DNA from 2 places in the Paenibacillus sp. NPDC058071 genome. Region 1 is predicted to be linked to the other one. Evidence: predicted binding sites of a transcription regulator. Region 1 holds the regulator's gene; the other holds the start of a gene.
The links. The regulator Rex, encoded in region 1, represses fermentation and respiration genes when NADH is low (regulators of the CRP and FNR family bind a similar motif). The targets are predictions, from matches to a motif close to TTGTGAAATATTTCACAA.

Region 1 (5,705 bases):
ATAACACTCCTTAATTCATAAGCGAAGGCGGGATGCGGTCATGTTTCAACATATGTTTTCGGCAATGAACGACATGCTGGACCAACTGATTCAAGCTTATCCGCAAGCAACTGGCACCAAAAAACAGCAATGCGAAGAACAAATCGTACTGCTCAAACAAATGAGCGACACTTTGGTCGAACACTGGATCGAATTTGAAGAAAAGTTTTCGGCGTTCATGGAGATGGAACAGCAGCTTCCGGGCAATCAAGGGGCGCACGGCTTTGCTGTAAAAGCGAAGCAAGGGTCGTCCGAGGCTTCGGCCGCTGCCGCTCAATCGATGACGCAAATTCAAACGGCAGTTACCGACGAGCAATTGTATGAAGCCGAATTAAGCATGGAAGTTTCGGCGGAGCTGGCCGAGCTGATTGCCAAAGGACAAGGCTATTATAATTTATTTATGTTTTCCCATGCGGCATCGCAATTTCAAATGGCTGTCAGTCAGCTCCCCGAATGCAATCTTGCCCGGTTATTTCTAGCTATGACGTACATGCATCTTCAAAATTGGAGCGAGGCGCAGCGCCATTTTCAATTGTTAGTTGCGCTTACGGACTATCCGAAGTGGCGTGCTTTAGGCTATAATGCCCTTGGGTGCATTCAAGCGGTGCACATGAATTTGGAGCATGCCGAGCAGTTTTTTATGAAAGCCTACGAAGCGTGCCCAAGCTTCAAGGATTCGCTGGCCAATTTGAAATGTTGCCAAGAAACGCCGCAGCAATTGTCATTATTTTTCGGTAGTACCGAGCTTTGCTGCTTGTGAGGAGATCGGGATTATTGATGAAATACGCAGTTTTGGATTTGGAAACGACGGGACATAGCGTCAGCGACGAAATTTTGCAAGTCGGCTTAGTTATTTTAAACGACGAGCTTGAGGTCGAGCAGACGTTTAACTCCTTTGTTAAACCTACAATAGAAATACCCGCTTTTATTACACAGCTGACAAGCATCGACGCGGATACGGTGGCGGACGCCCCGGCTATCGACGAAGTGCTGATGCAGCTCATTCCGCTGCTGGACGATTGTGTGCTTGTTGCGCACAACGTCGGCTTTGACGCCGGTTTTTTGAACCAAGCGCTCGATCGCAGCGGCTACCATGCCTTTACCGGACGAAAGCTCGATACCATCGAGCTTCTCCGCGTTTTATATCCTTCCATTACCAGTTACCAGCTAGGCGTTGTATCGGATTATTTCGGCATTACGCATGATCAACATCACCGCGCGGATAGCGACGCGATGGCTACGGCGCATCTGTTCGCGGAATCGGTCCGTAAGCTAAGAAAGCTGCCGCTGCTCACTTTGCAGCGGCTATCCTTTCTTATCGACAATGGAAGCGATCTGAGCTGGTTTATCGGTTCAACGCTCCAGCAAGTCGAACAACAAGCCGTCTTCGAAACGAACGACTACGATTATTTCAATCAGTTCGCTTTGAAAGCGGGCGAATGGACGGACGAACAGCCTGCGCGCCAAGAAACTTCTGACGAATCGCTGCAAAATATGACGTTTGATCAATACTTGGATAGCGTGAAAACGAAATTTATGGAGAAGTTCCCGAATTATGAGGAGAGGGAAGCGCAGACGACGATGTTCAGGGAAGTGTTCGATGCCATGAACAGCGACAGGCACTTGCTGATCGAAGCGGGGACAGGTACTGGGAAATCGTTAGGTTATCTAATTCCCTCGCTTTTTTACGGTGTGCAGCACGATCAGAAAATCATCGTCAGTACGCATACGATAAATTTACAAGAACAGCTTCGCAGCCGCGATTTGCCGCTATTGAAGGATGTACTGCCGTTTGAATTTCGTGCATCCGTTTTCAAAGGTAGAGGCAATTATTTATGCCTGCGCAAATTTGAGAATAAAATTAATACAAGAGATATGGTTTCGCCGATCGACGACGCCATTACCGCCTCGCAAATGGTGGTCTGGCTGGGAGAAACGGAGACGGGCGATCAAGAAGAGCTGAATTTGGGCAGCAAAGGCGTTGATTTCTGGTCGACGGTTGCTTCCGATGCGGACTCTTGCTTGAATCGGGCTTGCCCATGGTTTAAGCGCTGCTACTATCATCGCGCCAAGCATGAAGCCAATATCGCCGATGTGTGCATAACGAACCACTCGATGCTTTTTACGGACATCAGAGCCGATCACCGGCTGCTCCCGTCCTACAGCCATTTGGTTATCGATGAAGCGCATCATGTTGAAGAGGTAGCGAGCAAGCATCTCGGCATGCAATTGGGCTATAATTCGCTTATTCATCCGTTCAATCATCTGTTTAAAGATCATCGCAGCGGTTTGCTGCCGACGCTTCGGCATAAAGTGCAGAACGAGGGAGAAGATCGCGCACAAGCTTGGGCGGAGACGATTGATACTGTTATTCCAGCTTTCTCGGATGTGAAGGAGCATTGGGATAAGCTGTTCGAAATGTTGTACAGCTTTGTCGGTCAAAGTTCGGATAGCAATGGGGCGGAAGCGGGTCAAACCGTTTGTCGGCTAAAGGCGGAGCAGCTTCCGGCGGGATGGGACGATGCATTAACTGTTCAGACCAACATTACGACAGAGCTGAGCAAAATGATTAAGTCTCTAGAGAAGATGTCCTCAGAGATCAAAGACAAGCTGGATGAGTTTTCAATACAGGCACTGCTTACCGATCTGAATGGAGCAGTTCGCGACTTGACCCGCGTTCGCGACGATTTGAAACATTTTATGAAGATCGGGGAGTCAAACGACGTATTTTGGATCGAAGCGAGCACCACTTATCGCTATCGTTCCGTTCACTTATACGCGGTTCCGGTCGATGTCAGCAGTCAGCTGCAGCAATATTTTTTCAATTTAAAAGACAGCGTCGTCTTGACGAGCGCAACTTTATCGGTGCAAAAATCGTTCGTTTATGCGGAGGAGCAGCTTGGACTAACCGGATTCGAGGAAAATCATCGATTGCGAACCGTACAGCTTCCTTCTCCGTTTAATTACCGTGAACAAGCGCTTGTTATGATTCCGCGCAACTTTCCGACGCTAAAAGGCGCTGCAACTGAGCCTCATTTTGTGACGATGCTTGTACAATCAATCGCAGAGACGGCAAAAGAGACGCGCGGGCGAATGCTTGTACTCTTTACGTCCTACCGAATGCTGAAGCAAACGTACGAGCCGTTGAAGGAGGCACTTGCAGGAGCAGGCATTCAGGTGCTTGGGCAAGGGATCGACAGCGGCAACCGGACGAAGCTGACCCGTCGATTTACCCAACAGCCGGAATCGGTGCTGCTCGGGACGAGCAGCTTCTGGGAAGGGGTCGACATTCCGGGCGATGCGTTGACTTGCCTTGCAATCGTAAGGCTGCCATTCCAACCGCCGAATCATCCGCTGATCGAAGCTAAGTCCGAACTGCTGCAAAAGCAAAACCAAAATCCGTTTATGAAGCTGTCTGTTCCGCAAGCGGTCATCCGGTTCAAGCAAGGCTTTGGAAGGCTTGTGCGCACGGCTAAGGATAAAGGAATCGTTATTTTGTACGATACGCGCGTCATTGAATCGTATTACGGCAAACATTTTCTTTATTCGCTGCCCGGTCCGAAAATCGAAACGATGCATACCGATCAGATGGTGCCGAGAATACGGGAATGGTTAAATGAAAGCGCCGTTAAGGAAGGGGAGCCTTTGTGAAGCAGACGAAAATTTCCGAAGCCGTAGTCAAACGGCTGCCGATTTATTTGCAAGTGCTAAACGAATTGTATTACCGCGAAATTCAGACTGTATCGTCACAGGAGCTAGGCATAAAGCTCGATCTCAATCCGGCGCAGATCCGCAAGGATCTTGCCTACTTCGGCGATTTCGGACGCAAGGGCATTGGTTACGACGTCACTTATTTGATCGAGAAAATCCGGCAAATCTTAAAGCTTGATCAGAAAATTAACGTTGCGCTCGTCGGCGCCGGTAATCTGGGCCATGCCCTGTGCAACTACAACAAGTATTCTAACGACAATATGAAAATAACAGCTGTCTTTGACGTGCATCCTTCCAAGATCGGCACACAAATCAATCATTTGACCGTGCTGCCGATCGAGGCGCTCGCTGAGACGGTCAAGGAATTGAATATTCGTCTTGGCATCATTACCGTGCCGGCTTTCGAGGCGCAAAACGTCGCCAATCAGATCGTTGAGGCAGGAATTGAAGGCATTTTGAATTTCGCTCCGGCTATATTGCGCGTGCCGGACGAGATTCGCATCCATCATGTCGATTTTACGAGGGAACTGTTAAGTCTGGCCTACTATTTGGAAAGAGAGAGGGAAGCGGACAATGAGTCAAATTTGGATTAAAAACGGGCTGTTCATTACGATGGACGATGCAAAGCCGACAGTAAGAGGGCATATGGTCGTAACGGACGACCGGATTACATATATCGGTGAAGCGGAGCCGCAAGGTTTGAGTGAATCGGTTGAAACGCTGGACGGCAGCAAGTTGGCCTTCATGCCGGGATTGATCAATACGCATGGCCATGCTGCTATGTCGTTGCTGCGCGGATTCTCCGATGATCAGAACCTGCAAGTGTGGCTGGAACAAAAAATGTGGCCGATGGAAGGGAAATACGTCGATCAAGATACTCGTGCAGGCAGCGCGCTGGCCATCATCGAAATGTTGAAAACCGGCACGACCGCATTCGTCGATATGTACGACCGAATGGACCAAGTGGCGCAAATGACCGAGCAATCGGGTATTCGGGGCTGCTTGACGCGCGGTGTTATCGGTCTCTGCTCCGAAGAGCTGCAGAAGGAGAAGCTGGCTGATGCGATTCAATTCGCTCGCGATTGGAATGGCAAAGCGAACGGCCGTATTACGACGATGATTTCGCCGCACGCTCCTTATACTTGTCCGCCAGATTATATCGAGAAATTCGTACAGGCTGCGCATGATTACCAGCTTCCGCTTCATACGCATATGTCCGAAACGATCGCTGAGGTGGAGCAAAACGTTCGAGATTACGGCATTCGTCCGACCTTTCATCTCGACAAGCTCGGCTTCTTCTCCCGTCCGGCTCTGGTCGCGCACGCAGTTCATTTGCATGACGAAGAAATTGCTTTGCTGGCGGAACGCGGCGTAGCCGTGTCTCATAATCCGGTCAGCAATTTGAAGCTGGCAAGCGGCGTAGCAAGAGTGCCTGACATGCTGAAGGCAGGGGTTACCGTCTCGCTTGGCACAGACAGCGCAGCGAGCAACAACAATCTCGATCTGTTCCAGGAAATCAATCTGGCAGCTTTGCTGCACAAAGGCGTTTCCGGCGATCCGACAGTCGTACCGGCCCTGGAAGCATTGCGTATGGGTACCGTGTATGGTGCTCGCGCGATTGGCCAGGAAGGACAAATCGGCACGTTGGCCGAAGGCATGAAAGCTGATTTTATCGCTATCGATTTGGAACAGCCGCATTTCTATCCGCAAACCGATATCGTGTCGCATCTCGTTTATGCCGCATCCGGCAAAGACGTGCAGCATGTATGGGTCGACGGCCGTCAAGTGGTGAAGCATAAAACCTGCACGTTTATGGATGAGGAAAAGATCCGTTACGAGGCAGCGGCTAGCTTCGAGCGGCTGCTGAAAAGCTAGTATGAGAGCCAAGGAGAAAAAGAGGGCGCCGTTTATGACGCCAAAGCGTTGGGCGGCCGTTATTGGCGTTTTGCTGGCCG
Region 2 (5,705 bases), on a different contig from region 1:
GCACCGATCTACGATACTGACGATGTACGGAGATCCGCCGCTTCCGTGGGCATCGCTCCTAAATTTCCGCTACACCTGCAGGGGCAATACCAGGCATCAAGCGCCATGGTTACGAAGATGGTGAACTTCCGCTATCCGACGGACTCGGAGGACTATCAGAGAAAGGTTCTCTCGATTACCTATAGACGCAGCGTAGAGAGCCAAGAGGGGATACAAAGCTTCAGCTTCCGGCAAATCCAGAATAACGGCATCTACGAGGAGATTCGCAGCAGCGGTCAGATCGCTTTCCAGCGGATCGACGGACAACCGTTCCAAGTGAAGGTGAAAGCCGTCCAACTAGCCGGGCTGGAAGTATACAAGACTGAGCCGTACAAGGTTGACGAGGCGCTGAGCAGCTCAAGTGAACCCGATTTTTACAGCTATTTCTGGAAGGAAAATGAGGTTTGCTACCTCGTGCAGTTTAAACAAGGAGAAGGGCGCGAGATGGATGAGATCGTGACCTCCTTGATTCGGGAGAAACCTGTAGACATTAGCCGATTGAAAAAATAGCAGGTATAAACAAATACGACCAAGCGCAACTCGCCCAGCGGGTTGCGCTTGGTCGTTTAGGTTATGATGAAACCTGTTAATGAGATGAGCAAAGTATAAGCCGTATTAGAAGTTACCTACATATTTTTTTGACGAAAGCCTGATGTGTCAGGCTTTTTTGTATTTAAGCAGGCAAGATTGAATGACAAAATTGCAAGGTTGATGTAAGGCAAATCGATGGCTTAGGACAGTCCGACAGGATAAAATTGGAATAAACAAAAAATAGAGATTTTTTAAGAGGAGAATCGAGATGAGGCTGTTTGAACTGTTGCTTTTTTTGTCAAACATCGGGTTGTTTGCCTTAACGGTCCTATTGAAAAAAGGAGAGCGTAGAATTCCAGTATTCATTGCAAGCGGGATTTCCACACTTTTACTGGTCGTTCATTGGACGATGGAAGGATACAGAATTCAGCTATTTTTCCCATATTGCATAACGATCATTTATTTAGCCATTTCAAGTTATAGCTATTTTAGAAAAAAAGGCCCTAAAAAAATCCCACGATTCATATTGGGTTCAACTTATACCGCTATAGCGATAATGCTGCTCGTAACAGCCGGTCTCCTATATACTTTTCCTGTATTTAAACTACCTGAACTGACAGGCGAGTTTAAGGTAGGCACGCAAACTTTTCATTTCGTGGATCTAAATAGGGAAGAGATTTTCGGCGAAGCCAGAGATGGTAAGAGAGAATTGATGGTTCAGGTATGGTATCCGGCTCAAGCTGGCACCGGCAAGTACGCTCCCTTTATTCCCGATACCCAGATATTAAGTTATATGGCTGCGAACTATGGTCTTCCCGGGTTTACTTTACAACATCTGAAGTACGTATCCAGTCACGCTTACACGGGGGCCGAAGTCTCTTCCGCACAGACTTCATACCCGCTGATCCTAGCGAATCCCGGCTACGGCTCTTCCAGGTTCCTCCACACGTCGCAAGCCGAAAATCTCGCCAGTCACGGATATATTGTGGCAGTGATCGACCACACCTACAATACATTTGCAACCGTGTTTCCGGATGGTCGAATCACGACCAGCACAACCGATGACTTGTTCTCACCCGACCATGATTACCGGACGGAAAGCGGTAATCGCGACAAGTTGGGAAAAGTTTTAACCGACGATGTAGCGTTAGCGCTGGATCAATTCGAGCTCATCCAATCAGGTCAGATTCCAAGTCTTCTAGCAGGGAGCATTGATCTCGATCATGTCGGGGTGTTCGGTCATTCGATCGGCGGAGCGACGGCCTATGACGCATCTTACGATCCGCGAATCGCGGTTGGAATAGACTTAGATGGAGCGCTTTATCGACTGCGTGACAGAGATAGTTTGGGAAAGCCGTTTTTATTCATCAACTCAGAAAGCGAATTCGAAAGATTAAAAAGGGTGATGGATAACCAGGTCTACACGGATGCAGAGCTTAAGCGTATGGGCAACACAAGAGAGTGGATGGAGCAAGTAACGGAAGATAAAAAGCTGGAGCTTAAACGGATGCGCGAAACAGTCGACGAAGGAGGACAATTCCTCTATATCGAAAATACGGAGCATTTGAATTTTGCCGACGTACAGTTCATTTCTCCGGTTTTCAAAATGCTGGGGATTACAGGAAAGAATGCACCCGAAAGAGCGAACTCCGTTATCAATGCCTATATGCTGGATTTCTTCGATATGCATTTGAAAAATCAAGGCGGAATCTTAATGAAAGGACCAGATAGCCGCTTTCCAGAGGCGAAGATTGTAACCTCGCTATTAAAAATTTACGGGATATCCTAGATGCTATAAGCCATCCTACACGATGGCTTTCTTATTATGTGCTAATTGTCTATTAATTGCCTCAATAATTGTATGACAAAAAATAAAAGCATACTCACAACGGATTTAAGTCGCATGAAATGCGGCTTTTTTTTCGTGAAAAGGAGTGCGTGCAATGATGTATATAACAGTAAAGAGGTCAATAGCTCTAACGGGTAATTCATATCATTTTCATATATTAGTCAATAAAGGTTGATCGTTCTTTGAATATTTAATGTCAAGGAAGTGACTATAATTGTATAGATCTCAAGTGAGGATATAATAATTTTTGTATCCGGCGTAAGTACAACGAGCTGCGAAAGGGATGAGGACACTCCATATTTGATCATATTTGTTGGCTTAAAATAAATCACACAGGCTAGTATGTGAAATTTTTCTCTTACTTTTTATTTAACGCCGAAAGAGGCAAAGAAAACGGAGGTTGCATGATATGGAGATTGATACAGTCTTATGGAGTCGACTAGTGACCGGATTAACACTTGGTTTTCACGTTATTTTTGCAACACTTGGTGTAGGCGTCCCGCTAATGATTGCTATTGCAGAGGTCATTGGTATCCGGAAGAAGGACCCCCATTACTTACTTATGGCGAAGAGGTGGTCACGAGGGTTTGTTATTACCGTAGCTGTTGGTGTCGTGACAGGAACAGCTATTTCCCTGCAGCTTGCTTTGGTGTGGCCGAATTTCATGAAGCTGGCTGGAAATGTCATTGCATTGCCGCTATTCATGGAAGTGTTCGCATTCTTCTTCGAAGCCATCTTCCTAGGCATTTATTTGTATACGTGGGATCGATTCAAGAATCCGTATATGCATTGGCTGCTGACCATTCCGGTTGTCGCTGGAGCGGGGATGTCTGCGGTTTTTATTACAACCGTCAACGGATTCATGAATCAGCCTGAAGGATTTGTCATGGAGGCAGGTCAGTTTATAGCGGTTAATCCCGTGCAGGCAATGCTGAATACAGCGACATTCTCCAAGGTGTTCCATGTACTAAGCTCCGCGTATCTGACAGTAGCTGCTCTGTTAGCCGGCATTGCAGCTCTGGGGATGCTGAGAAAGGGTGTATCTGCCTACCACAAGAAAGGCTTAAATCTGATGATGGCTATTGTTCTGGTGTTCAGTTTGCTGAATACGCTCGCTGGAGACGTGTCTGCCAAGTTTTTGGCTGAACACCAGCCGGAGAAGCTGGCGGCAGCGGAATGGCATTTTGAGACGGAAAAAGGCGCAGATTTGATTTTATTAGGGTGGCTGAATGCGGAGCATGAAATTATAGGCGCGCTTCATTTGCCCAAACTGCTCAGCTTCCTTGCTTTTGGCGACTTTAATGCCGAGGTGACTGGCCTGGAGGAATTCCCTCTGGATGAGCGTCCGCCACTTCTAGTCCATTATTTATTTGACCTCATGGCCGGAATCGGATTCGCTCTGCTTGCCATCTCCATTCTGTATTTCCTGTTTGTATTTTGGAAGAAACGCAATCCGTTCAACCAGTGGCTGCTTCGTCTCATTGCGCTGTGTGCACCGCTTGCCTTCCTGGCTGTTGAGATGGGCTGGTTTTATGCTGAAATCGGGCGACAGCCATGGATCCTTCGAGGGTACATGCGCGTGGAAGAAGCAGCTACATCATCACCGAGTGTGAGAATTTTATTTTTCGTTTTCCTGTTCTTGTATATCGTACTCGGCGTCATTTGCGTCCTTGTGTTGAAACGTTTGTTTAACAATAATCCTGTTGAGATCGAGCTGGATAAATGGTTGAAGACGAAACAGGATCAACCCGCGAAGAAAGGGGGACATGTCGGATGAGTTATGAATTGATTGGCATCTCGGTACTATGGCTGTTCCTATATGGCTATCTCATCGTCGCTTCCATTGATTTCGGAGCAGGTTTCTTTGCCTTCTATGCCCGCCTGACGAAGCAGGATCACTTGATTAATCGTCTGATCTCGCGTTATCTGTCACCGGTCTGGGAGATTACCAACGTATTTTTTGTCTTTTTCTATATTGGCATTGTCGGATTTTTCCCGGATACGGCCTCCTATTATGGGGCTGCTCTAATTGTTCCAGGAAGCATTGCCATCATTCTGCTTGCCATCCGTGGCTCGTTCTATGCTTTTGAGAATTATGGTTCCAAAAATAATATTGTGTACCTGTTTTTATACGGAGCTGCAGGTTTGCTGATTCCGGCATCGTTGTCAGTGGCGCTGACCCTCTCGGAAGGCGGATTTATCCTGAAGCAGGGCGAGACGGTTTCGCTGGACTACTGGGCGTTGTTTACCAATCCGTTATCGTGGAGTATCGTTGGCCTGGCCATCGTCTCTGTATTATTTATCAGCGGGTCATTCCTGACTTTCTATGCTTCTCGCGCAGAGGATCATGCCGCACTCAAGCTGATGCGAAATTATGCTTTATTCTGGAGCACACCGACCATCATTTTCGCACTGACCGCCTTTATATATTTGGGTCAACACAATGCGCGTCATTTTCAAAATATGATGGATTTATGGTGGCTGCTCGCGCTATCCGTGGCTTTCTTCATGATTTCCATGTGGCTGCTGTATAACGGACGCCGTTACGGACTAGCTTTTAGTTGCATTATGCTGCAATTTTTCTGTGCCTTCTTCGCTTATGGGATTGGACAATATCCTTATATTCTTGATCCGTATATCACAATTCAGAGCAGTGCCACTTCACCAGCCATGGGTTTTGCGCTAGTCGCTGTATTTATCGGGGGACTGTGTTTGTTGATTCCTTCTCTTATTCTGGTCTTCAAACTTTTTCTGTTTGATGCGGATTATGTCAAAGGCAAAAAATAAAAGGAGGAGCTTACTGTGAAAAGCAAATTCAATTTGATTTCGCGACAAATGTCTTTACAACGAAAAAACAGGATTCTCCTTGTACTCCTTTCATTGGCACTTGGTGTAGCAATCATCAGCCAGGCTGCATTGCTGGCCGAAGCAGTCCAGCGAATCTTTGTAGAGAAAGCTTCCTTCTCGTCAGTAATACTGTTGCTCGGGATACTGCTCGCTGTTATGGCTGTACGCACCCTGTTGACGTATGGCAACGGGAAAATTGGCTTGCATATGGCTGCCCATGCCAAGATGCATATGCGAGCTAACGTGCTGCAAAATCTGACCCATGCGTCTATAGCTTCATCCATGGACGGGCAGACGGGAGGAAAGGTCAGTGTTGCTCTGGATGCCGTGGATGAAGCTGACAGCTACTTCAGTCAGTACACGCCGCGTATGATGGAAGCAGCGATTATCCCTCTTCTGATTCTGGTCGTTACATTCACCCTACATGCCAACACAGGTT

Region 2: a site for Rex is predicted at 2,762-2,779, ahead of ACFVTB_RS01475 (cytochrome ubiquinol oxidase subunit I). Genes of this name have one in related genera too.

The regions. Positions count from the first base shown of each region.
Region 1 covers NZ_JBHVSK010000007.1:219,099-224,803, forward strand. The annotation lists gene ACFVTB_RS14385 (hypothetical protein) at 41-799, shown strand; gene dinG (ATP-dependent DNA helicase DinG) at 817-3,690, shown strand; gene ACFVTB_RS14395 (redox-sensing transcriptional repressor Rex) at 3,687-4,343, shown strand; gene ACFVTB_RS14400 (amidohydrolase) at 4,324-5,625, shown strand; gene ACFVTB_RS14405 (cell wall elongation regulator TseB-like domain-containing protein) at 5,660-5,705, shown strand, end outside.
Region 2 covers NZ_JBHVSK010000001.1:331,936-337,640, reverse strand. The annotation lists gene ACFVTB_RS01485 (M56 family metallopeptidase) at 1-549, shown strand, start outside; gene ACFVTB_RS01480 (alpha/beta hydrolase family protein) at 839-2,359, shown strand; gene ACFVTB_RS01475 (cytochrome ubiquinol oxidase subunit I) at 2,829-4,196, shown strand; gene ACFVTB_RS01470 (cytochrome d ubiquinol oxidase subunit II) at 4,193-5,206, shown strand; gene cydD (thiol reductant ABC exporter subunit CydD) at 5,255-5,705, shown strand, end outside.